Regions from separate parts of the Hathewaya histolytica genome, predicted to be linked through region 1. Evidence: riboswitches for the same ligand, from Rfam matches in the RefSeq annotation. Region 1 holds a riboswitch; each other region holds the start of a gene.
The links. Region 1 has a riboswitch for cobalamin ahead of FGL08_RS01555 (prenyltransferase/squalene oxidase repeat-containing protein). Riboswitches for the same ligand answer to the same signal wherever they lie in the genome.
Positions count from the first base shown of each region.

Region 1 (6,199 bases):
AGCTTTTAATGATATTTCTTCACCAATTAATCTTTTTTCTCTTCCAGAATTAATTATATTTAATTCCTTCGCTGTACCTGTTATAGAGTCTGTATCTTTTAACTTTAGTTTTTCAAACATTGATTGGTTTTCTATTAAATCAACTAAGGCTCCAAAAGCATGGTAAGTAGACCTATAATCTAATCCTACTTTATCTCCACTCTTAGAATATCCCCAGTTCACAGGAGTGTCCCCTGCATACTTAGCCATAAGCATAGAATCTAACATAGTCTTTCCATTTTTAATCCACTCTGTAGAGTTTAATGGAGATATTCCATTTGCTATAAGACCTTGAATTACAGCACCAGTTGCAACCGGACTATTATTAAAATATCCCTTTGCTAAATTAAATCCACCTTCATTATTTTGTTTTTCTTTTAAGAAATTAATCAAAGTGTTTTTTGTAGCTTCTACACCTTTAAAGTTTTTATATTTTCCTAAAGCTGTTAGTACAATTCCTTCTACCTTAATTTCTTCATATCCAACAGCATCTTTATATTTATCACTGTCTACCATATCAAGTAAAGCTTTTATAGCAAATTCTCTATTATAATCAGCATTTGCCATATCTAAAGCCAAAATAGCATATGATAGAACATCCGCTTTATCCTTATCCATTTCGGAATTGTACAAAAATTGTCCTTTTTCTTTACCATTTAATATCTGTGTGCTTCTTAGCATGTCAACATAGTTTACATTCTCGTAATCTCTTGGATTTAACCCCGCACCTATTAAAGTTATAATAGTTCTTGATATATTAAATACTGAATTGTTGCTTGTATATTTATATATATTTTCTTTTATATGATTTTGGTCCATTCCAGCAATTCTTGCAGCTGGAGATGCTAAAAATTCATATGAATTATATACCTTAAAGTGTTCCTTTAAAAAGTTTATTTCTTTAGTTATTTCCTCTTTTTGTTTTTTTGTTAATCCTTCATTTCCTTTTACTACTAAAGTAAAACTCTCTTTTACCTCTGGCTTACTTTTAACCTTTGCTACTATATTTACCGTGCCTGGTTTTAATGTTGTAACATTACCTTTATTTATTGCGGCTATACTGGAATCAGAGCTTTCCCATATTATCTCTTCATCCTCTAATAATAATTTATTTAAATCGTATACTTGTCCTAATACTGTAAACTTATCTCCTTCTACTACAGAAGTCTTAACATTAGAAAGGATTATTCTCGCTGGAATAGAACTTTCTATATATTTTATTTCTTTATAAGCTGAATTTTTAAATTTTAAATCTGTTAAAGCAAGCAACACTTCTTTTGCTGTAATTTGTGCGGAAAGATCTTTTTTGCTTTTATCTGATACTAGTGCATCTAAAAGACTTTTTCCATCCTTTATCCAAGAATCTCCTAATGGATTTTCTCCTATAGCAATAAGTCCTTGTACAGTTCTTGATGTTACAATGGTGCTATCATCTTCTGAATAAGCTGTTTTACTTCTAATAAACCCAGTATTGCTTTGTAATGACTTTAGATAATTTTTAATTCCTTCAATAGCCTCACTTACACCCTTTATGTCTTTATGATTTGAAAGTGCAACTAAAGCTAAGGCTGATGTTCCAGTATCTTCTCTAAATTCATTAGTCCACTCATCTTCAAAATCATCATATTCTTCAATACTTTCGCCAAGTTTTAATTTGTTTCCTTCCTTTTCAGAAAGACTTAAAAGCTGAGTTATAGCTTTTTGTTTATTGTAATTTTCTCCTACCATATCTAGTGCTAATATCATAAAAGTTAGTTTTTCAGGATTATTAACCTTATACATTTCTTCTTGTAATTTAATTATTTCGCTAACATAATTCTTATCATTAAAATCTCTTGGATTCTTTCCTGATGCTAATATTCCGATTATATTTCTAGCATAATTATATATATCTCCACCCGGAAATAAATTTAAATTATTTGCAATGTCTGATGTTAAACTCCCTGCTCTTCTTAAAGCTAAAGCAGTTATATAATCATAATTAAATGCAGAACCAAGATTTTTATCTAAACGTTGTCTTGATGCTTTAATTCCATCTTCTATAAGAGCTTCTTCATTTCCTTTGGCACTTACATTTAAAAAGCTAATACTGTTGAATACAGTAAGACACATCATGATTAAGGCTAGAAATAAAGCTGTTCTTTTAGTTCTTTTTACATTACTCATATATATCACCTTCTTATTTATATATATCATTTGTTTTTATATTTTCTATTCTATTTCGAAATTAGGTATTTTCACTTTTTCTGATCCTTGTAATTTTATAACACCCTTATAAGAACCTTTATCTAATTTTAAATTTAAATTATCAGAGCTAACTCCTAATTTAATATCATTTATATATTTAATTTCGTTATTATTATCAAAAAGAATAATTGTTACTTTTTCAAAGTTTTTATATCTACTAAATGTAATTGTTCCACCATTTGTTGTGTTCAGTTTTCCCATTACATCCTTAACTTTTATATCTATTATTTCTTCCTTTTCCTCTTTATCTTCCTTATCTTTATCGTTTGGTTTGTTATCCTCACCTTTATTGTTATCTTTAGGTAAGTCTACTGAAGGTCTTAAGTTTACATAGCTGTTTATATTGTCTTTTTTAAAGCTTAGGGCTATTAATGCTTGCTCAGTAGCTATTTTATTACCCTTCTTATCAGATTTATTATGTTTAAAGCTTCCATCTTCAACTTTATAAGTTAAAATCTCATCTAAAATATTTTGATTATTTATAGTGTAAGCACTTAAATCATCACCTGATGCAACAATAGCCATAACTATTTGTGCAAGGCTCTCTAAATTTTGGCTATTTTTATCTTTATTCATTTTTTCAAGTGAAACTTTTAAATGCTCCAATGCTTTTTTTACTATTGGATGATTTTTATCATTTCCACCCATAGTTAAAGAATATACTGTCATAGCAGTAATATCTGGAAGATTATCACTTTTCCTAATTCCACTAAATAATGCAAATCCCCCATCTGATTTTTGCTCCTTAGCTAAGTATTGGATTGCTTCTTCCTTTTTATAGCTTTCACCTAAAATATCAAGTACCATCATGCCCCATACCTGTGCATTTATTGATTCATCTTTTGCCTCTACCATATTCTTTATCTTAGAAACTAAATTTGTACCTTTAAAGTTATATGGATTACCATCCTGAGATAATACTGCTAATGCTGATCTTGAGTAGTTTAAAAGCCCGTAATCGTCACCTTCATCTTTTATTTCTTTTTCTATATATTCTAGTAACTTTTCTTTCTTGTCTTTTAATTCTTGTGAAGATTTATTTTGGCCAGCCACTTTTAAAGCTATTACATCCCAATTACTTAGATCATTATTAGTTTTTAAATAATCTGATGACTTGCTGATTATTTTTATAATGTCTTTATCCTGAACTTTAGGAGTAATTTTCTTATTTTCTGTTATATTGTTTGAATCCTTGGTTGAATCTTTATTTGGTTCTTTGTTTCCTGACCCTTGACCATTGTTATTAATATTATCTTTCTGAATATCTTCATCTTTGTTATTATTCCTGTTATCCTCTTGGTCTTTAATGTTATTTGATATATCTTTATCCTTATCTATAATTTGCCCACTTTTATTTCCAACAACTTTGTTGTTGCCCATATTATTATTATATACATCCCTATTACTTGTAGATGAATTTCCATTCCCTGAATTACCTTGTGATGTATTATTTTTAGAAATTAATGAACTTCCATCATTTATACTGTTATTATCTGAAGAACTTGTACCATTATCAATATCGGCATTTTTATTATTTGAAGTATCATTGTCGCTGTCACTTTCCTTCTTATCTTCTTTTATGATACTTTCTTTAAGCTTGTCCTGCTCTTTCTTGCTATTTTTATTATAAAGGTAGTCTTGTGATAATTTATCCTTCTTACTAACCTTTTTCTCATTTATAGAAGTAAACTTATACACTGAGTAAATACTACCTATTGCTATTAAAAAAGCCAAAACTATACCTACGTACTTCTTTTTCATACTCTTCCTCCTCTTTTGTTTAACATTTTATTTAGAAATAAAAAATCTCAACCTATAGAGGTTGAGATTTATTTAAATTGCACATTTACATAACTACACATAAGTATATAAAATATACACTTGTTAAATATGTATGAAAAATCTATAAATGTAGCACTTCCCCTCCCTCCGAAGGTTTGCTAAAAATTTTAGGCAGGTCTCCTGACTCAAGTATCTTCCCACACCCTGCCTTCCCGTTTTCACAGTGGCTTTATTAGGGTTGGTCAACTTTTACAGTAGCGGGGGCTGTAGTGGCATCTAACCACTTTCCCTATTAATCTTAATAGAACCTAAAATCATAACTTGTTAAGTTTTTGTATCTTTTATAAGTATATCACCAGCTTTATTGATAATCAATAGTAATTAAAAATATCTATCTATTGGAAATTTTGCTAAAAAATAGAAACAGCCCTTGATTTAGTAAATTATCATTACCTAATTCATTATGAACTGTCCCTATTCTTTGAAAATTATTTTTAAATCTATACTTGTATCAATACCTATGTTTAAATATACTTTTTTTAAAATTAGTATCTGAATATTTATCTTTTTACAAATTTACCGCCTTTAATTATAAACTTCATATTATCTAAATTTATATTAGTTATATCTTCTAAAGGATTCTTAGTTAAAACCACTACATCGGCTTTCTTACCTTTTTCTAAAGTACCAGTAATATCATCAACTTTCAGTACCTCTGCCCCTGATTTTGTAGCAGCTACTATGGTTTCCATAGGAGAAAGTCCCGCATCATGAACTGCATACATCTCTTTCAAACTATACTCTCCATAAGGAGTTAGTTTACTACAAAAGGAGTCCGATCCTACTGCTATCCTAACCCCTGTATCCTTTGCAGCTTGAAAGTTAGCTATAGTACGATTTAACTCTTTTTCAGCTAATGTTTCTCCGGGAAAAATATCTAGAATTGATCTATATGGTGGTTCATATTCTGTAAACCATTCATAGAAAAACTTCATTGTAGGAACTAAACTTATATCTTTTTGTACCATCATATTTAAACACTCTTCATCAAGTTCTTGTCCATGTTCTATACTATGAACTCCCGCTTTTATACAAGCCCTAGCGCCTTCCAAACTTTCGCAATGAGCTCTCACAGGAAGCCCGACATAATTCGCCTCTTCAACTACCACTTCTATCTCCTCATAACTATAGTGCTGATGCCTTTTATCATCTAACCTCCAAACACCACCACCAGTAGCCCATATTTTAATAGCATCTGGTTCAGTTCTTAAAATAGAACGTACTACCTTTCGAAGCTCTTCTCTTCCATCAGCGCAAATAGCCCATGGATGAGATTTTTGAACATAATCTAGAGGAAGACCATGTGTATCTCCATGACCACATGTTCTAGATAATCCAAGACCACAAGTTACAATCCTCGGTCCTTTTACTATACCCTCATTTATCATATTCCTCAAATATGTACCATTTCGAGATATATCTCCGGTAGTAGTGAACCCATGATTAAGACATGTTTCTGCTTGCGCAACAGCTACAATAGATTTTTGTATAACGTGCTCCAATATCCATGATAAATCAGATGCATTTAATGCACCACCAAAGTGAACATGAGTATCGATAAGTCCAGGAATGACAGTCATACCAGTGGTATCTATGGTATCATAATCTTCAGGTATATTAATATTCTCCATTTCACCCACATATGCGATTTCATCTCCATTTACCATTAATAACGAATTCTCAATAGGCATACCCCCTTATTCCATCAATTAATATACCACCCTTTAAAGCTAATTTTGATGATTGCATTTAACCCCCCCTATTTTATGTAATAATTGCAATATATCCCATCCCCCTTTCTACACTTGAGCTTCAGTTCCTTCTTAATAATGACTCTTTTAAATGACAATTGATTAAAGACTTAATTACAACAAAATAAGGCTAAAGTATTATATGTTTAAATTAACTATAATATATACTTAATATTAATAATATTAAGTATATTTTTATATAAACTATGATTTAGAGTTACAAAAAAAGAAAAACTGATGCAAACTTAAATGCATCAGCAAAAATAATTTATTCTAAATAACATCATTGTTAAAAGGTGTATTCAACACCATTGTTGATA
Region 1 covers NZ_LR590481.1:317,712-323,910, reverse strand. The annotation lists gene FGL08_RS01560 (Ig-like domain-containing protein) at 1-2,205, opposite strand, end outside; gene FGL08_RS01555 (prenyltransferase/squalene oxidase repeat-containing protein) at 2,251-4,047, opposite strand; cobalamin riboswitch at 4,222-4,395, opposite strand; gene FGL08_RS01550 (metal-dependent hydrolase family protein) at 4,629-5,819, opposite strand.

Region 2 (6,199 bases), 1.4 Mb from region 1:
AAAATGAACTTTAATAAAATTAGGAGAGAAGAGAATGGAATATACTTTAATTGCGACCTCAACTTTTGGTCTTGAAAAGGTTGTGGCAGATGAACTTAAGGAATTAGGTTATGAAGATTTAACTATAGAGAATGGAAAGGTTACCTTTATTGGCGATGAAATGGACATAGTAACTTGTAATATGTGGCTTAGAACTGCTGATAGAGTTTTAATTAAGATGGCAGAATTTAAAGCAGAAAGTTTTGAGGAACTTTTTCAAGGAACTTTAAAAGTAGAATGGGGAGATATTATTCCTGTAGATGGATTTATGCACGTTACAGGGAAGTCAGTAAAGTCAAAGTTATTTAGTGTACCAGATTGTCAGTCTATAGTAAAAAAAGCTGTAGTAGAATCTATGAAAAGAAAATATGATGTAGAAAAGTTCCCAGAAGATGGTGCTGAATATAAAATAGAAGTTGCTCTTCTAAAAGATATAGTTACATTAACATTAGATACAACTGGTCAAGGATTACATAAAAGAGGATATAGAGAAAATGCTGGAGAAGCTCCAATGAAAGAAACCTTGGCGGCAGCTTTAGTACTTTTAAGTGGATGGGAACCATCTTTAGCATTTGCAGATACTTTCTGTGGTTCAGGTACTATAGCCATAGAAGCGGCTATGATTGCTAAAAATATGGCGCCAGGACTTAATAGACATTTTGTATCAGAAAGATGGGGTATAATTCCTGAAGATTTATGGAGTGATATTAGACGTCATGCTAAAAGTTCTATAAATAATAAAGAATTTAAAATACTTGCATCAGATACAAATTTAAGAGTGCTTAGAACTGCTATGGCTAATGCTGAAAAGGCTGGAGTATCTGAATACATTAATTTTCAAAGGTTAGATATGAAAGATTTTTCAAGCAAAAAAAGATATGGAGTTATAGTAACTAATCCTCCTTATGGTGAGAGGCTAGGGGAGTCTAGAGAAGCAGAAGAACTATATAAAACCATGGGAAGTGTGTATAGTCAACTTAAAGACTGGTCATATTTTGTAATTACATCTCATCCAGAGTTTGAAAGTTGTTTTGGAAGAAAATCAAACAAAAACAGAAAATTATATAATGGTAAAATTAAATGTTACTATTATCAGTATTTTGGAGATAAGCCACCTAAAGAGCTTTAATAATATTTTGAAATAAGAGGTATGATATTTAGAAACAAATACGTAAATGCTTTATAAATAAGTATTACGTGTTGATATTAATTATCAAATATAATATAATTTATTTTAGATAAATTAAATAATAATTTTAGGTACTTAGAACCTATAAGTTATAAGGGAAAGTGGTGAAATTCCACTGCAGCCCCCGCTACTGTAAAGCTGACGAATCCTAAATTGGACCACTGAAGTTTATCTTTGGGAAGGTAAGGAAGTAGTATGAAGCAAAGCCAGGAGACCTGCCTAATAATTGTGTTTAGTCTTTCGGAGGGAAGGATGAGGCCAGTTGCTAAAATCAGAGAATACAATTTTAATGGTATTTATAATTTTTGTGATTGATAAAAGCCTCTTTTAGAGGCTTTTTATTATGGAGTTTATTTAGCTCCAAATATTTTTACATATTAATATAAAATTTATAGATGGTGGTGTACTTATGAAAAAAGTATTTAAAAATTATTTAGCTTTACTCTTATGTTTTATTATGTTTTTTGCTGTAGGCTGTGGAAAATCAAGTGAGTCTTCTACTGATACTAAAAGCGATACTTCAGTTTCTAAAAAGGATAATTTAGAAAATAACCATAAAGAAACAAAGGTAGAAGAAAAGAATGAGGAAAAAGGTAAGGAAAATAAAAACTCAAACAATTCAAATAAAGAATTGACTAAAGAGTCTGTTAAAAAAGAAGAAAATAAAAAAGGTAGTAAGGATAAAGATACTAACTTAAATAAGAATGCTAAAGATAATAGTAAAAATAATAATAGTAATTCAAATAAGAGCTCCAGTGCAAGTCAAAGTAATGATACAGAATTAAAAGGGACAAGTAATAGCTCAGGTAATAAAGGAGAAGTTACAACTAAAGATAATTCTTCTAAATCTAAAAAACCGGTTAATCCTGCTAAGAAGCCTGATGAAACTTTCACTTTAGTTATATCTAAGAATACAAAAAGTTATACGGGAGGAAACCCTCAAGTTTTACTTAAGAAACAATTAAAAATACAAAGTGGAAAAAGCCTTATGAGCTATCTTAGAGAAAATTCTAGTGTAATTGATGAAGGTGGATTTATAAAGTCCATAAATGGAACTAGAAGCCTTTACCCTATTCCAAATTCTAAAAAAACTGCTGATCAAAAGAAAAATGGAATTATGGGCATAGATTGGTTTATTTATTCAAATGGTAGCAAAATAAGCGTAGGTGCAAATGATTTATATCCTAAAAATGGAGATGTGATTTTATTTGATTTTCATGAATGGAATAAGGGTGAGTTCTCTGTTAACAGATTCTTGAATGAATATTATATAGCTTAAGGTAAGGTGCTAAATTATGCTTACGTATAAAAATAGAAATTCATATCTTCAAGGATTACATCCATTAAGTGGAGTCATGCTTTTATTGTTATACTTGATAACTTTTATAGTGATGGACAATCCTCTATATATAATTTTAATAATGAGTTCCATATTATTTTTATCCTATATAGATGGTTCTTTTAAGGAGTTATTTAGATATATTAAACTTATTATACCTTTTGCACTTTTAATCATAATAATAAATCCTATATTGGTTAAGAATGGTGAAACGGTGATATATGAAGGAACCATTAATTATCCTATATTTGGGACATTAAGGATAACAGTAGAGGCAATATTATTTGGATGCTTAAATGGACTTAGAATAATATGTATAACTTTAGTATTTGGATTTTTTAATCTTGTTATACATCCAGATAGAGCTTTTGCTTTCTTTTCGAAATATCTTAAAAACTCCGCTCTTTTAATGAGTATGACCATACGATTATTTCCAAGTATGATAAAGTCTTTTAACTCTATAAAAGAAGTAGAAAAGTTAAGAGGTAATAAATTAGTTTATGATAATATGAAAAAAACACTAATTAGTCAGGGAAATATAGTTAATATACTATTTTTATCTAGTATGGAAGATGCCTCTGATATGGCGGAGGCAATGTATTCTAGGGGATATGGTGCTTCAAAGAAGAGAAGCTCTTACTTTAAAGAAAAGTTTAAAAAGGATGATTTACTAATAATTTCTCTGTGTCTAATAGGCCTTATAAATTTGTTTTTATTAAAAGTTAAAGGATACACGGATTTAGAGTTTTATCCTAAAGTTCAGAATCCTATAGAAAGCTTAAATGTTTATGGATATATATTCTGTGCAATTTTATTTTCACCATTTTTTATAAATTGGAGGTGGAAAACTTGGAAGTAATCAATATAGAAAATGTAACATTTAATTATCCAGAATGTAGTGAAAGCGCTATAAAAGATATAAATCTTAAAGTAAATGAGGGTGAATTAGTACTAATAGTAGGGCCTTCTGGGTGTGGAAAGTCTACTCTTATAAGACTCATAAATAGACTTGTACCTAGTTATTGTGGTGGAACTATAATGGGTAACGTATATTTGAAGGGTAAAAATATTGAAGACATGGCTCCTCTTGAAATAGTAAAACAGGTTGGCATGGTATATCAACATCCTGAAAAGCAGATTATTCTTCAAGATATAGAAAGGGAAATTGCTTTTGGACTTGAAAATTTTAATACTGATATAGACTCTATGAAAAGGAATGTTGCAGAGGTTATATCTTTATTAGGACTTAATGATATTAAAAATAAACAAACAGATGAAGTATCCGGAGGCCAAAAGCAGAGAATTGCTATAGCTTCAGTGCTTTCTATGGATCCCGATATAATTTTATTTGATGAACCAATATCTCAACTAGATCCAATAGGTGCAGAAGAGGTTTTAAATTCAATAAAAAAATTAAATGCTGAAATGGGAAAGACAGTAATTTTAGTAGAGCAAAGACTTGATAAATGTTTTTCTATGGCAGATAGGATAATATTTATGGAGGGAGGAAATATTATAGGTGAAGGAAAACCACGTAATATTCCTGAAAATATAAATAAAAAATATCATCTTCCAAGTTTAACATATTTATTTAAGAGTTCTGGGCTAAAAGAGTATCCCGTAGATCTTAAAGAAGCGAGACAATCTATAGAAGGAATAAAAATAGATAAATTAAATAATAGTAACACTCTAGCTTCAAAAGAGCCTATTATGGAAGTTAAAAAACTTAAGTTTTCTTATTCTAAAGGAGAAGAAATTTTAAAGGATATAAGTTTTAATCTAAATAGGGGAGAAGTTCTTACTGTTATGGGTGAAAATGGAGCAGGTAAGAGTACTTTATTTAAAATTATTACTGGACTTATGGAAGGATATAAAGGGAATATATCTATAAAAGGTAAAGATATAAGGAAGATGAAAGAAGAGAAACTTAAGTATATAGGCTATTTATCTCAAAATCCTAATGATTATTTTGGCCGTGAAAATGTTTTTGAGGAAGTGGGATATACTTTAAAGAATATAGGTGAATATAATAAGGATAAAATAGAAGAGGTCTTACACCTTTTAAATATAAATCATTTAAGAAATAAGAACCCAAGGGATTTAAGTGGTGGAGAAAAACAAAGAGTTGCTATAGCTTGCACACTTGTCACAGACCCAGAAATTTTAATTTTAGATGAACCTACAAGAGGAATGGATTCACTTGCGAAAGAGAATCTTGGGGACATAATTAATACTTTAAAGAATAAGGGAAAAAGTATAGTATTAGTAACACATGATACAAATTTTTCTGGTGATTATTCAGATAGAGTTATGCTATTATTTCATGGAGAGATTATCGCTATAGGTAATGCTGAACATATTCTATGTGAATCTATATACTATTCTCCCCAAGTCTCTAGGTTATTTAAAAATAAATGCAAGGTAATAAAATCAGAGGAAGCTTTGAATATTTTGAAGGTGAATAAATATGAATAAAAATATAAAAGTAGGGCCTTTAATAATAATTTCATATATAGTATTACTTATTACTATGACTTACTTAGAAATAGGCATGGAAAGGGTTATTGAAGTATCTACTGTATTTTTACTGATTTCTTTCTTTGTTTTATTTGAGAGTAAAGAGATGAATTCTAGAATCATGTGTGCTGTTGCTACATTATCTGCTTTAGCTGGAGTATTAAGAGTTCCATTTGCTGTAATACCTGGTTTTCAGCCTGTTACTTTTATTGCAGCTGTGTCAGGATATACTTTGGGTCCTATTAATGGATTCATGGTAGGTGCTATGAGTGCATTTATATCAAACTTTTTCTTAGGTCATGGTCCCTGGACCTTGTGGCAAATTATGGCTTGGGGGCTTTGTGGTGTATTCTTCGGTATATTTAGTAAGATAATTAAAAGGTTTGGCTTTAAAAGCTTTATAATATTATGTGGAATTTGGGCATATATATACGGATTGATATTAAATCAATGGTATGTTTTAAGTTTTATAAAACCCATAACTTTAAAAGCTATTTTCTCAGGAAATATATTGAGCTTTTGCCAAGATACTTCTCATGCACTGGGAAATATCATGTTTGCTTCAGCATTTGGAAAAACCTTTATAGAAGTTCTGCAGAGGTATAATAGACGGAATAAAGTCATTAAAGTAACTCAAAATGACCACATAAATATGAAACGTATATAAATAATATAACCAAAATTTAAATGGTTATTTATAAGTAAAATATCCATACTATTAATATAACATTGAATAAATGAGGTGATAGTATGAAGAAGAAAGATAAAAGAGAGTGGACTAAAGAAAATTACTTAGCAAATGGTTCTAAAACTCAGAATCAATGGGCAAAAAATAAGTTAGATACAACTATAGAGCAACCAGGAATAAATGAAAGTGGTATAGAGATAAAGAAAAAAGGATTCTAAGTTAGTAATATTATAATAAGCTTTTAAAAGATGCTGTTGCAAAACTAAATATTTAGTTTTGTGCAGCTTTTTTATTTTGAACACAAAACCTAAAATATTATCATACTTATATTAAAGCGATGGTTTTTTAGGAGGAGTACTATGAAACTGGATGCCGTATTTCAAGGCGGCGGTGTAAAGGCCACTGGCCTGGTAGGTGCCCTTTGTAG
Region 2 covers NZ_LR590481.1:1,691,333-1,697,531, reverse strand. The annotation lists gene FGL08_RS08330 (THUMP domain-containing class I SAM-dependent RNA methyltransferase) at 35-1,168, shown strand; cobalamin riboswitch at 1,281-1,465, shown strand; gene FGL08_RS08325 (DUF4430 domain-containing protein) at 1,638-2,507, shown strand; gene FGL08_RS08320 (energy-coupling factor transporter transmembrane component T) at 2,524-3,426, shown strand; gene FGL08_RS08315 (ABC transporter ATP-binding protein) at 3,417-5,042, shown strand; gene FGL08_RS08310 (ECF transporter S component) at 5,035-5,751, shown strand; gene FGL08_RS08305 (hypothetical protein) at 5,835-5,990, shown strand; gene FGL08_RS08300 (patatin-like phospholipase family protein) at 6,132-6,199, shown strand, end outside.
Region 2: another riboswitch for cobalamin. It lies ahead of FGL08_RS08325 (DUF4430 domain-containing protein); the one in region 1 lies ahead of FGL08_RS01555 (prenyltransferase/squalene oxidase repeat-containing protein).

Region 3 (6,199 bases), 1.5 Mb from region 1:
AAAATTAATCCCTGATAAAAAAGATAGTAATGATAACATTGAAGTAATAATAATACCAAAAACTGTGAAAGTAAATTTTAATGACAGCAAGAAAGCGAATGAGAATATTAATGAACTTACAGGGATATTATATGTACCAGCAAGTATAAACTCTAAGGGAGAGTTAAAGATTAATGAGAAATATGATAAGTGGCCATGGATACCAAGAGAATTTCTAGAACCAATGATTGAACTACAGTTAAGTTTAGGAAAAGTAGATGATGTAGATAAATTTTTATCTGATACTACAGATAAAAGAGAGAAGCTAGAAAGTTGGAATGATTATGTAAATTACATAAAAGAATTTTATGCAGAAGTAACAAAATTTGAGTTTGATAAAAATTATATTGAAAGAGATGATTTAAACATATCATTTGAAGAAAATGTATATATCGTTTTAGACGATATGGTAAATGCATCATTTCAAGTAGAGCAATTATATAGTGATATATTAATTAATAATGAAGATAAGCCATTGTATGAGAAATTTATTACACCAGTTATTGAAAAATCTAAAAATTTAATACCAAATGATTCACATTTAAAAATGATAGAACATAAGGGACAAATGGGGGGAGAATATCCATTAGCAGAATCCCAAAGAGAAGCTGTAAATCATTTTTCAGAGTTAAAAGAAGGTGAAATACTAGCAGTAAGTGGACCACCTGGAACAGGAAAAACAACATTATTACAATCTATTGTATCAGATTTATATGTTAAAAATGCTTTGGAAGAAAAGAAAGCGCCTATTATAGTAGCATCATCAACTAACAATCAGGCTGTTACTAATATTATAGATTCATTTGGGAGTATTGCAGGAATAGGAATTAAAAATTTAGAAGGGCGTTGGATTGAAGGTGTTAATAGTTTTGCATTATATTTTCCATCTCGTAACAAAAAACATGAAGCAGAAAGACGAGGATATCATTGTACTAGTAATAAGGGTGATGCATTTGCGTTAAATATAGATTCACAAGATAACCTTTTAAAATCTAAAGAAAAAATGTTTAAGAGTGCATCTAAATATTTTAATAAGGAAATTAAAGATGTATGTGAGTGTAAAGATATAATTTATTCAGAACTTGTTAATATTGATAAAAGAAAAAATAATATTATAGAATTATTACATGAAATAAAAACAATAATAAAAGAAAATACATTAGAGAAATATATTGAAAACTTAGAGATAGATATATTGCATTATCTTAATAAGGAAAAAGAACTAAATAATTTAAATATAAACAATAAAGAAAATATATCAAAATACAGGAAAAGAATAGATGAGTGGAATAAAATATATATGAAAATTCCATGGTATATTAGAATCTTGAAAAGATTTAAGGGATTTAGAGATAAGATAAGTATTCGATTAAATATACACAAAGAATCATATGAATATGAAATTATAGGAGATGCTAATTCTTTAGAAGAAATTCTTTTTAAATATGCAAAAAGAATAGAAGAGATTAATTATGAAAATTTAGAAATAGAAAAAGAGTTAAAATGCGGAAGAAATATTATAGCAAGTAAAAAGGATGAGAAAAAATATATAGTAAATTTAAGAAGTCATATAAAGGAAGAATTTATGGAATTAAAAAGGTATAGCTGCGATATTTACTATTCAAATAGTGCTAAAGACATAGAAAAATTAGAAAGAAGAATTAATAAAGACTTAGAAGAATGCTCTTTAGTAAAGATAAATGAATATATAGATACACGAATTAGATATATTGAATTTTGGTTAGCCGTTCATTATTATGAGTGTAGATGGTTACTGAAAGAAGATTATATTACAGATAAACAAAGAGGGAAAAATTTTGCTAATGTAATAAAATCTTTATATAGTAGATTAGCTATGATTACACCTTGTATGGTAATGACATTTTTTATGTTGCCTAAGCAATTTAAGGTTTATTATAGCAATGAAAAAATAAGTAGTTATTTATATAATTTTATTGATCTTTTAATTGTTGATGAAGCGGGACAAGTATCGCCAGAAATCGCATCAGCATCTTTTGCGCTAGCTAAGAAGGCAATGGTAGTTGGAGATGAAAAGCAAATACCTCCTGTTTGGGGAATTAACTATGCGTTAGATAAAGCATTAGCTATAAGGAGTAATATGGTAAATAAGGATATAACTTTTGAAAATTTAATGGAATATGGTCAAAACTGCTCACAATCTAGTGTTATGAAAATTGCAGTTAATTCATGTTGCTATGATAAATATGAGAAAGGTCTTTTCTTAAGTGAACATAGAAGATGTTATAATGAGATAATAGAGTACTGTAATGCTTTAGTATATAAAGGAAGACTTCAAGCTTATAGAGGGTTAGGAGAAAAGGATAAAAATTATCCAATCTCTCAATATCCACATATGGGATATAAAAATATAGAGGTTAGTAATTCAGAGAAAAAGGGATGTAGTAGAGTCAATGTAAAAGAAGCAGAGGAAATTACAAAATGGTTATCAAGTAATTATCAGGAAATAGTGAATTCATATATAGAGAAAAATTATAATTTAAAAGAAAATGAAATAATAGCAATTATAACACCTTTTAAGGCACAAGTTGGTATATTAAAAGAAAAATTAAAGATGCATTTACCTAAGTATGCAAGGAATATTGATGTAGGAACAGTTCATACGTTCCAAGGTGGTGAAAGAAAGGTTATAATTTTATCAACAGTTTATGGTGCAAATGATGGATGTTTTTTTATAAATGAAAATGAGAGCTTAATGAATGTTGCCGTATCTAGGGCTAAAGATGCTTTTTGGATATTTGGATCTAGAAAGTGCTTAGATGAAAATGGAGAGAGCTCAAGTGCATTACTTAAGAAGTACGTTAATAAGGAGATAAAATAGAGTAATATAATTAGTTTTAAATATATAGTATATAAATTTTGAAGAATTACATTTATTATAATATATAAATATAAAGAAGGTTACGTTAGTATATAGGGGGTGAGGTGGGAAAATGAAAAGTGCAATATTAGAAAAAGGCCAAGAAACATATAGTTATCTTGGTGAAATTTTTAATGCTATAGATAATGAGCAGCTAAGATACAATTGGTTAATTACAGATTGTGAATGCTATCCTATAAATAAAAAATATGAAAACCTATTTTCTAAGGAATATATTTGGCTTACAGGTGAAGAACTTACAGATATTATAAATGAAGAGGATATGCAGTTTATTTGGGGAGTTTTTTCTGGATTTCCTAAAGAAAATAATCTTGAAGAAGTTTTAAAATATGATTTACCATTTGCAGATGGGTATGAGGGATTTTGGATAGATGATGTAGGAATTCAGCATCCCCTTGCTAGTATTGAAATTGTTCCTTGGGATAGTTCTCTTACATTATTTACTAGTAAACATGATGATCTAGTAGATAAGTTTAGAGCTAGTTTTCCTTTATCAGAAGATTTATATGCACAAAACACAAGAGATAATTCTGAAATTAATTATATAGAAAAGTTGTTAATAGAGGAATTAGGCAGAAGAAATATTGAACTTAATGAAAAAACATTACATCAAAAATATTTTATTTGGAATAAGTTATATTCAGAAAGAAAATCTTTAGTTAAAGATGAAGATATTATAATCTGTATAAATAAAATCTTAGATGAAAACTTAAAATAATAAATCTATACAAATACTTTATGAAAAGTATTTGTATAGATTACATTAAGTAATTATCAAAGATTAGTTATCTAAATGGAACAATTATAAATTAAGCGTTGTAGTGTTAAGTTATGAAGTTACATATGATATGGAAATAGTAATCTAGGAATAAAAGAAAAATATTTCAAGGTCTATTGTCTTATTTCCATAAATGATATATAATTCAGTTAAAACCAAATATTATAGACAAGAGGTTGATATTTAAAAATACATTAAAAGGGAATATGGTGCAATTCCATAACAGCCCCCGCTACTGTGAGAAGGACGAAAGCTTATTAAAGAACATATTTTTATGTTTTTAGTCACTGGTAATACTGGGAAGACTTAAGCAAGTAGAATGATTTCGAGTCAGGAGACCTGCCTTTATGTTTTGCTACTCAAGCAATGTCGGTGGGATCTTGACTTGATTATTTTAATGGAAGTAATAAGTATTTTTATTGTGACTTATTATTTATAATTAAGTTTTTAATAATCTGTTTTAAGAGAGAACCGAATTTCGGTTCTCTTTTTATTTTTTGGTTAGTGTGAAAATTTAACGCTAGCTATTTTAATAGACTATATAATAGTCAATAAAAAATTATAAAGGGGGAATAAAAATGAAGACCAAAAGTATGAAGGCAAAAAGAATCTTTGGTTTGTTATTGGTGCTGTTCATGATGATAATGGCAGTTCCTACATCAGTTTCAGCTGCTGTAACTGGAGAAATTTCTTTAGAAACAACACTGACTGATGGTGTTACACTAAAAGGCAGTAAAAAAACATTTGACGTTATGGCAAGACTAGATGGTAAGAAAATTCCAAGCGAGGTTACTCTCAATGGGGAAGAGGTAAAGCCAAACTGGGATGATCAAAACAAGACAAGCTATACAATTAAATTTAAACAGGAAGGCAAAAATATTGTTGTTGTAAAGGCTTCTGCTAACAATAAAACAGAAACTAAGACCTATGCAATTACATACAAAAAAGCTTTAGATGGTGAATTGATTGGTCATGCCACATGCACAGTAGAAGCATTAACCATTGGTAGAGGCTTTATAGTTGAACCTATAAGGGTTCCTCTTTATGAAGGAGAAAATTCTGCGCAGGTACTTGATCGTATTCTTACTGAAAAAGGCTTTTCTTATAACCATACTGGGAGATTAGAGAGCTCTTTTTATCTATCAATGATAGGAGATGGTGGAGTATTTAAGAAAGGCTGCAAGGATAATGAAAAAGCTCAAAAATTGAATGCTCCTATAAATATCGAGAATAAAGTTCCAAGTAATCTGAAAAAAATTTTGGAGAAAGAAGGACACTGGCCACCAGATGAACTATCTGATTCTAAATCTTTAGGAGAGTTTGATTATACTTTTATGTCAGGATGGATGTACGCTGTAAACAATGTATTCCCAAATGTAGGGTTTTCAGATTCTTATTTAGGTGATGGTGATGTATTGCGTGCACAGTTCACTTTATTTGGATATGGTTCAGATATTGGTGGTGGATATGCTATGGGTGGTGAAAGCACAGACTTTTATAAAGTAGCTAATAAAGATCAGTTGTTATCATTGCTTTCATCTATAAATTCAGATAAGAATAAAGAAGAAATACTATCAAAAGATTTGGTTAAAACAACATATGAAGAAGCAATGAAAGTAGCATCTCAATTAGATGCTACACAAAAATCAATAGATGAGGTTTACGCAAAATTAAATAAAGTTTTGAAGTAGATGTTACATTAAAATATAGGATCACTTTTGGGGAAGGGGTTAAATATGATATTTAACAAAGATATTAAGATAATAAGAAAAATAATATTTATAATTTCATTTATTGTTTTTCTCTTTTCAGGAATTAGTTTAATTAATGTGATATATAAATCACACAAGAATAAAAAATTAAACGATGAATTATCTAATACACTTTCCCAAATAGTTGAAAATCAATTAAATAAAAATAACACTGATAATAGAAATCTTATTCAGGAATTACTTGATATAAATAGTGATATAAAAGGAAGTATAAAGATTGAGAATACAAAAATAAATTATCCAGTAGTTCAATGTGAAAATAATGAATTCTATATTAAAAATGATATTAAAAAGAATGAAAGTAAGTATGGAACTATTTTTATTGATTATAGAAATAAATTAACTAGTAATAGTTTATCAGGACAAAATATAGTTTTATATGGTCACAATATGAAGGACGGAAGTATGTTTGCAGATTTAAAAGGTTTTCGGGATAGAGAGTTTTTTAATAATAACAATGTAATAGAATTAACTATATTTCCTGAAAAATATAAATTTCAAGTATTCTCCGTCCTTATTATAGAGGCGGACTTTGATTATAGAAAGACTTTCTTTAATAATAGTAAAGATATGGATAGCTATTTAAAAAGAATACAAAAGTCAGCATTATATTTTAAAGATACAGAGTTAAATTGTAAAGATACAATAATTACTTTATCTACTTGTTCATACGAGAGGGAAAATTCTAGG
Region 3 covers NZ_LR590481.1:1,842,777-1,848,975, reverse strand. The annotation lists gene FGL08_RS08995 (DEAD/DEAH box helicase) at 1-2,899, shown strand, start outside; gene FGL08_RS08990 (DUF2691 family protein) at 3,012-3,677, shown strand; cobalamin riboswitch at 3,894-4,098, shown strand; gene FGL08_RS08985 (DUF4430 domain-containing protein) at 4,316-5,428, shown strand; gene srtB (class B sortase) at 5,474-6,199, shown strand, end outside.
Region 3: another riboswitch for cobalamin. It lies ahead of FGL08_RS08985 (DUF4430 domain-containing protein); the one in region 1 lies ahead of FGL08_RS01555 (prenyltransferase/squalene oxidase repeat-containing protein).

Region 4 (6,199 bases), 290 kb from region 1:
CGGTATTGTCTGTACAGGATAGGTGGGAGACTTGGAAATACCTTCGTCAGGGGGTATGGAGTCATCCTTGGGATACCACCCTGACAGTACTGGAATTCTAACGAAAGGCCATGAATCTGGTCGTCGGACATTGTTAGGTGGGCAGTTTGACTGGGGCGGTCGCCTCCGAAAGTGTAACGGAGGCGCCCAAAGGTTCCCTCAGCGCGGTCGGAAATCGCGCGTAGAGTGCAAAGGCAGAAGGGAGCCTGACTGCGACACATACAAGTGGAGCAGGGACGAAAGTCGGGCTTAGTGATCCGGTGGTACCTCGTGGGAGGGCCATCGCTTAACGGATAAAAGCTACCTCGGGGATAACAGGCTGATCTCCCCCAAGAGTCCACATCGACGGGGAGGTTTGGCACCTCGATGTCGGCTCGTCGCATCCTGGAGCTGAAGTCGGTTCCAAGGGTTGGGCTGTTCGCCCATTAAAGCGGCACGCGAGCTGGGTTCAGAACGTCGTGAGACAGTTCGGTCCCTATCCGCTGCGGGCGCAGGAAATTTGAGAGGAGCTGTCCTTAGTACGAGAGGACCGGGATGGACTGACCTCTGGTGCACCAGTTGTCACGCCAGTGGCACAGCTGGGTAGCTATGTCGGGAAGGGATAAACACTGAAAGCATCTAAGTGTGAAGCCCACCTCAAGATTAGATTTCCCATGACGAAAGTCAGTAAGACTCCTTGAAGAACACAAGGTTGATAGGTGAGAGGTGTAAGCATGGTAACATGTGTAGCTGACTCATACTAATAAGTCGAGGACTTGACCAATATAGTTTTCATTGTGCAATTTTGAGAGAACAGTTCTTATAAAGAACAATTCTTTTAAAGGTAACTCCTCAGCTAAGCTGATGAGTACTGATCTAAAACGAAATCGAAGATTTCTGTAAATCAGCATCCGGTGGTAATGGCGTAAAGGTAACACTCCTTCCCATACCGAACAGGCAAGTTAAGCTTTACAGCGCTGATGGTACTGCAGGGGAAGCCCTGTGGGAGAGTAAGACACTGCCGGGTAATATATGCGGGAATAGCTCAGTTGATAGAGCGCCACCTTGCCAAGGTGGAGGTCGCGGGTTTGAGCCCCGTTTCCCGCTCCAAAGAACACTTTTAAGTGTTCTTTTTTTATTTTTAAAGTTTAGTTTAACATATAGACTTTAACTTTCTTAATTATTTTATAAAGTGTATATGTTAGGTATATTAACTTTAATATGTTTTTTACATATAGGTTTTAAAATATTTTTCAAGTATCTAATTTTTTTAGAAATTTGTTTTTATTGCAGAAATAGATTCTATGTGGTAGTATAATAGATAGTAATAATATAATTAAATAATTTATAAGTTTAGGTTCTATATAGATTAATAGGGAAAGTGGTGTAATACCACTACAGCCCCCGCTACTGTAATAGAGGATGAAACTCAAAATGTCACTGTATTTTTTAAAATTACGGGAAGACCGAGGAGTAAGTTGATTCTTAAGTCAGGAGACCTACCTAGATGTTATAAGTAACCTTCGGAGGGAAGTGTAGTACTTATTATGAGTGATAGATATTTCTTTAAATGTACTTTTATTCCTTTTGCTCACGATTATGAAAGCGTATCTCCAACCAATTTAAGGTTAGGAGATTTTTTATTCTAATTTTTCAAGAAGGGGGACGTATATAGTTGCTTTTAATAGATAGGTATGCATATACAAACAGATTAAAAGATGTTAATCCCATGATAAAATTTATATTTTGTACTATTATGTTAATATTCACTTTGATGAATAAAAGAATATATGTATTTTTACTACAATTAATATTTTTATGTTTTTTTACTCTATACACTGTAAGAATTCCTTTTAAAAATTACCTTAAACTTTTAGCAATTCCATTAACATTTATAATAATTAGTATTATTACAGTTATCTTTTCTATAGGCACAAATAAAGATTTATTTTTCACTTATATAAAATTAAAAAATTATTACATAGGTATAACTTATATAGGAATTAGTCAAGGTATACTGTTATTTTTCAAGGCGATATGCAGTGTGGAAGTTACTTATTTGCTAGCTTTAACCATACCTATGGATCAATTAATAACCGTATTTAAAATTTTGAGATTACCGAAGGTATTCATAGAGATTACTGTTCTAATGTATAGATTTATATTTATTTTTTTAGAGGAGCTAAAGGAATTATATGTAGCTCAAAATTTAAAATTTGGATATAGAAATATAAAGGTATCGTATAAATCCACTGCTTTACTAATTAGAATATTATTTATAAGAGTAATAAAGAGATATGAGGAATTAAATATATCTTTAGAAACTAAGTTATATAACGGAGAGTTTTATATATAATTTAAATATGTAGGTGATATTATGCTTAAACTAGAAAATTTATGCTATACTTACGAAGATGATACAATTGCACTAAAAAATGTATCCATAGATCTTGAAAATGGTAGTATAATAGGTATCATAGGCGCTAACGGAGCAGGGAAGTCAACTTTGTTTTTGAATATGGTAGGAATATTAAAACCTACTTCAGGAAACGTCTATTTTAATGAAGAAAAATTAAAATATAGCAAATCTTTTTTATATAATTTTAGAAAAGATGTAGGATTAGTTTTCCAAGATCCTGATAAACAGATATTTTATTCCTCTGTTTATGATGATGTAGCTTTTGCGCTTAGAAATTTAGGTATGAAAGAAGATATTATAAAAGAAAGGGTGGATACTGCATTAAAAGAGGCTGGAGCTATAGAGTTCAAAGACAAGCCTGTTCATTTTCTAAGTTATGGACAAAAAAAGAGAGTTGCTATGGCCGGAATTCTTGCTATGGATTGTAAGGTTATTTTATTTGATGAACCTACAGCTGGTTTAGATCCTGAGATGACAAAGTCTGTTAAAGAACTTATTTTCTCACTTTCACAAAAAGGAAAGAGAATAGTTATAACAAGTCATAATATGGATTTAATTTATGAAGTTTGCGATTATGTGTATGTACTAAATAAAGGAACAGTTATAGGTGAGGGAAAAGTTTTAGATGTATTTAAAAGAGATGAACTTTTAAAAACAGCCAATTTAGATGAACCATGGCTTTTAAAAGTACATAAGTATATGAATCTTCCCTTATTCCAAGAAGAAAATGAACTTTATGAGTATTGGAGGAAGAATTATGAGGATAGCAGTAATAGGTGTTAACCATAATAATGCCCCTATTGAGATAAGAGAAAAGGTAGCTTTTTCTGATGCAAAAAAAATTGATGCAATTAATTATATCCTTGATATGGGGATTGAAGAGGTTATAATATTATCTACTTGTAATAGAAGTGAGATTTATATTGTATCACATGATATAAATAATAGTATTAAAGATGTTGAAAAATTCTATTGTGACTATTTCAAAGAAAATACTATAAAGAATTATCTTTTTGTAAAAAGAGATGAGGAATCAGTAAGGCATATTTATAATGTGACTGCAGGACTTGATTCTATAGTTATTGGTGAAGATCAGATATTAGGACAGGTTAAAGATGCATTACAAACTGCCATAGAAATAGGAAGTAGTAAAAAGATATTAAACAAACTATTTAGAGAAGCGATAACAGCATCAAAAGAAATAAAAAGTAACTTGGGAATATCAGATATACCAGTATCTACAAGTTATATTGCTATTAAAAATTTAAAAGAGAATCTAGGAAGTTTAAAAGATAAAAAAATACTTTTAATAGGAGCAGGAAAAATCAGTCTTTTAGCTCTAAAGTATTTTGAAGAGGAAGAAGTAGGAACAATTTATATAACTAATAGGACCATGGCAAAGGTAAAAGAGATATGCGATAATTGTAAAGGCTTACATATTGAAACCTTAGATTTTGCGGATAGATATAGAATTATAAATGAAGTTGACATTATATTTACAGCTACTTCAGCAACTCATACAATAATAAAGAAAGAGTCCATGCCAAAATTGTATAAGAATCTATATATAATTGATTTAGCTCTTCCAAGAGATGTTGAAGAAGATGTTGATAGTATGGATTTAGTTAATATATATGATATAGATGATCTTAAGAAACTTTCTGACGAGAATAAAAAAAAGAGAGAAGAGCTTTGTAATAAGGGAAAAGTAATCATAGAAAAAAGTATAGAAGAATTTTATCAGTGGATGAAGGGAATAAAATTCGATCCTATTATAAAATCATTGAATGATAGATGTAAAGAAATTGAAACTGATACTCTAGATTATATTAATAGAAAATTGGACTTAGATTGCAAGGAGAAAAAGATTATTGAGAAAATGATAAGGTCTTCTTTAAAAAGATTAATACGAGAGCCAATCAATAATTTGAAGGAACCTAATAAAGAAGAAAAAACAAGTGAATATATAGAAGTTATAAATGATTTGTTTAATTTTTAGATAAAACTAGGAGGTTTTTTCTTGTATTATCCATTAATGATAGAAATGAAAGATAAAAATGTATATATTATAGGTGGAGGAAAGGTAGCTATAAGGAAGGCAAGAAAGTTTTTAGAGTATGGAGCTAAAGTTATAGTTATAAGTCCAGAATTTATAGAAGAATTTTACACACTTAAAACTTCTGTAGGCAAAAATCTTAGTATCATAAGTGAAAATTATAACAAAGAACTTGTCAAAAATGCTTTTTTAGTAATAGGAGCTACAAATATAGATAAGGTAAATCAAGAGATTGCTATGTTTTGTAAGGGGAATAATATAATGTGTAATATTGTAGATAGTATGGAACTTTCAGATTTTATAGTACCATCTACTATAAAACGAGGAGATTTAGAAATAGCAATATCTACTTTAGGCAATAGTCCTTCACTTTGTGCTAAAATTAGAAAAGAATTAGAAGAAAAGTATGATGATACTTTTGATGAATATGTAAAGTTATTAGGAGAAGGAAGAGCATTAGTTTTAGAAAAATATGTAGATGAGAAGAAGAAGAAAGATATTTTAAATTCTATGGTTCAAATGACAAAAGAAGAGCTAGAGGAATATATAAAATTCTTAAAACTTTAAATATCAGAGGTGGAGTTTATATGAAAATTATAGTTGGTTCAAGAGGGAGTAAACTTGCGTTAACGCAAACAAACTGGGTTATTAGTAAATTAAAAGAGGATCATCCTGAAATAGATTTTCAACTTAAAATTATAAAAACTAAGGGTGATAGAATACAAAATGTATCTTTAGATAAAATAGGGGACAAGGGGTTATTTGTCAAAGAAATAGAGGAAGCATTATTAAATGGTGACATACATATGGCCATTCACAGCATGAAGGACATGCCATCTATATTGCCAGAAGGCTTAAAGTTTTCTTACATTCCTAAAAGAGAAGATTTTAGAGATGTGATTGTATTAAGAGAAGGATTTAATTCCTTAGAGGAATTACCTAAGAATGCTAAAATAGGTTCTGGAAGTAAAAGAAGAAAGTATCAACTTTTAAAATATAGAGAAGACTTAGATGTAGTACCTATTAGAGGAAATGTAGATACTAGAATTAAAAAAATAGAAACTGAAAATCTTCATGGCGTTATCTTAGCTGCAGCGGGTATAAATAGGCTAGATATAGAAAAAGAATTAAAGTACAAAGTAGTTCCTATTTCTATAGAAATAATGCTACCAGCACCTGCGCAAGGAGCTCTTGCTATAGAAATTAGAAAAGATAGAGATGATATAGAAAACATATTAGAATGTTTATCACATAAAGAAACAGAAATTGCAGTTTCAGCAGAGAGAGCTTTCTTGCACGGTATAAATGGAAGCTGTCATATTCCAGTTGGTGCCATAGGAGAAATCCACGGTGAGGAATTAAAACTTACAGGTTTATTTGGTGATGAAGATGGAAACAAAATAGTTAAGAAATCTCTAATTGGAAGTATAGAGAGTGCAAAAGAGTTAGGATATGAACTTGCTAAAATTGTTCTAAAGGAGATGGCATAAGATGAAAGGTAAAGTTTTTTTAGTTGGAGCTGGACCGGGAGATTATAAGTTACTTACACTAAAAGGTTTAGACTGTGTAAAAAATGCAGATGTTATTGTATACGATAGACTTGCTAATGAAAAAATTTTAAAATGGGCAAAAGAAGATTGTGAGTTTATTTATGTTGGTAAAAAATCTAAGTATCATACTAAAACTCAAGATGAAATAAATGAAAT
Region 4 covers NZ_LR590481.1:602,959-609,157, forward strand. The annotation lists rRNA gene FGL08_RS02745 (23S ribosomal RNA) at 1-802, shown strand, start outside; rRNA gene rrf (5S ribosomal RNA) at 929-1,045, shown strand; tRNA gene FGL08_RS02755 (tRNA-Gly) at 1,053-1,128, shown strand; cobalamin riboswitch at 1,358-1,539, shown strand; gene cbiQ (cobalt ECF transporter T component CbiQ) at 1,694-2,374, shown strand; gene FGL08_RS02765 (energy-coupling factor ABC transporter ATP-binding protein) at 2,396-3,220, shown strand; gene hemA (glutamyl-tRNA reductase) at 3,195-4,436, shown strand; gene FGL08_RS02775 (precorrin-2 dehydrogenase/sirohydrochlorin ferrochelatase family protein) at 4,458-5,060, shown strand; gene hemC (hydroxymethylbilane synthase) at 5,081-5,983, shown strand; gene cobA (uroporphyrinogen-III C-methyltransferase) at 5,985-6,199, shown strand, end outside.
Region 4: another riboswitch for cobalamin. It lies ahead of cbiQ (cobalt ECF transporter T component CbiQ); the one in region 1 lies ahead of FGL08_RS01555 (prenyltransferase/squalene oxidase repeat-containing protein).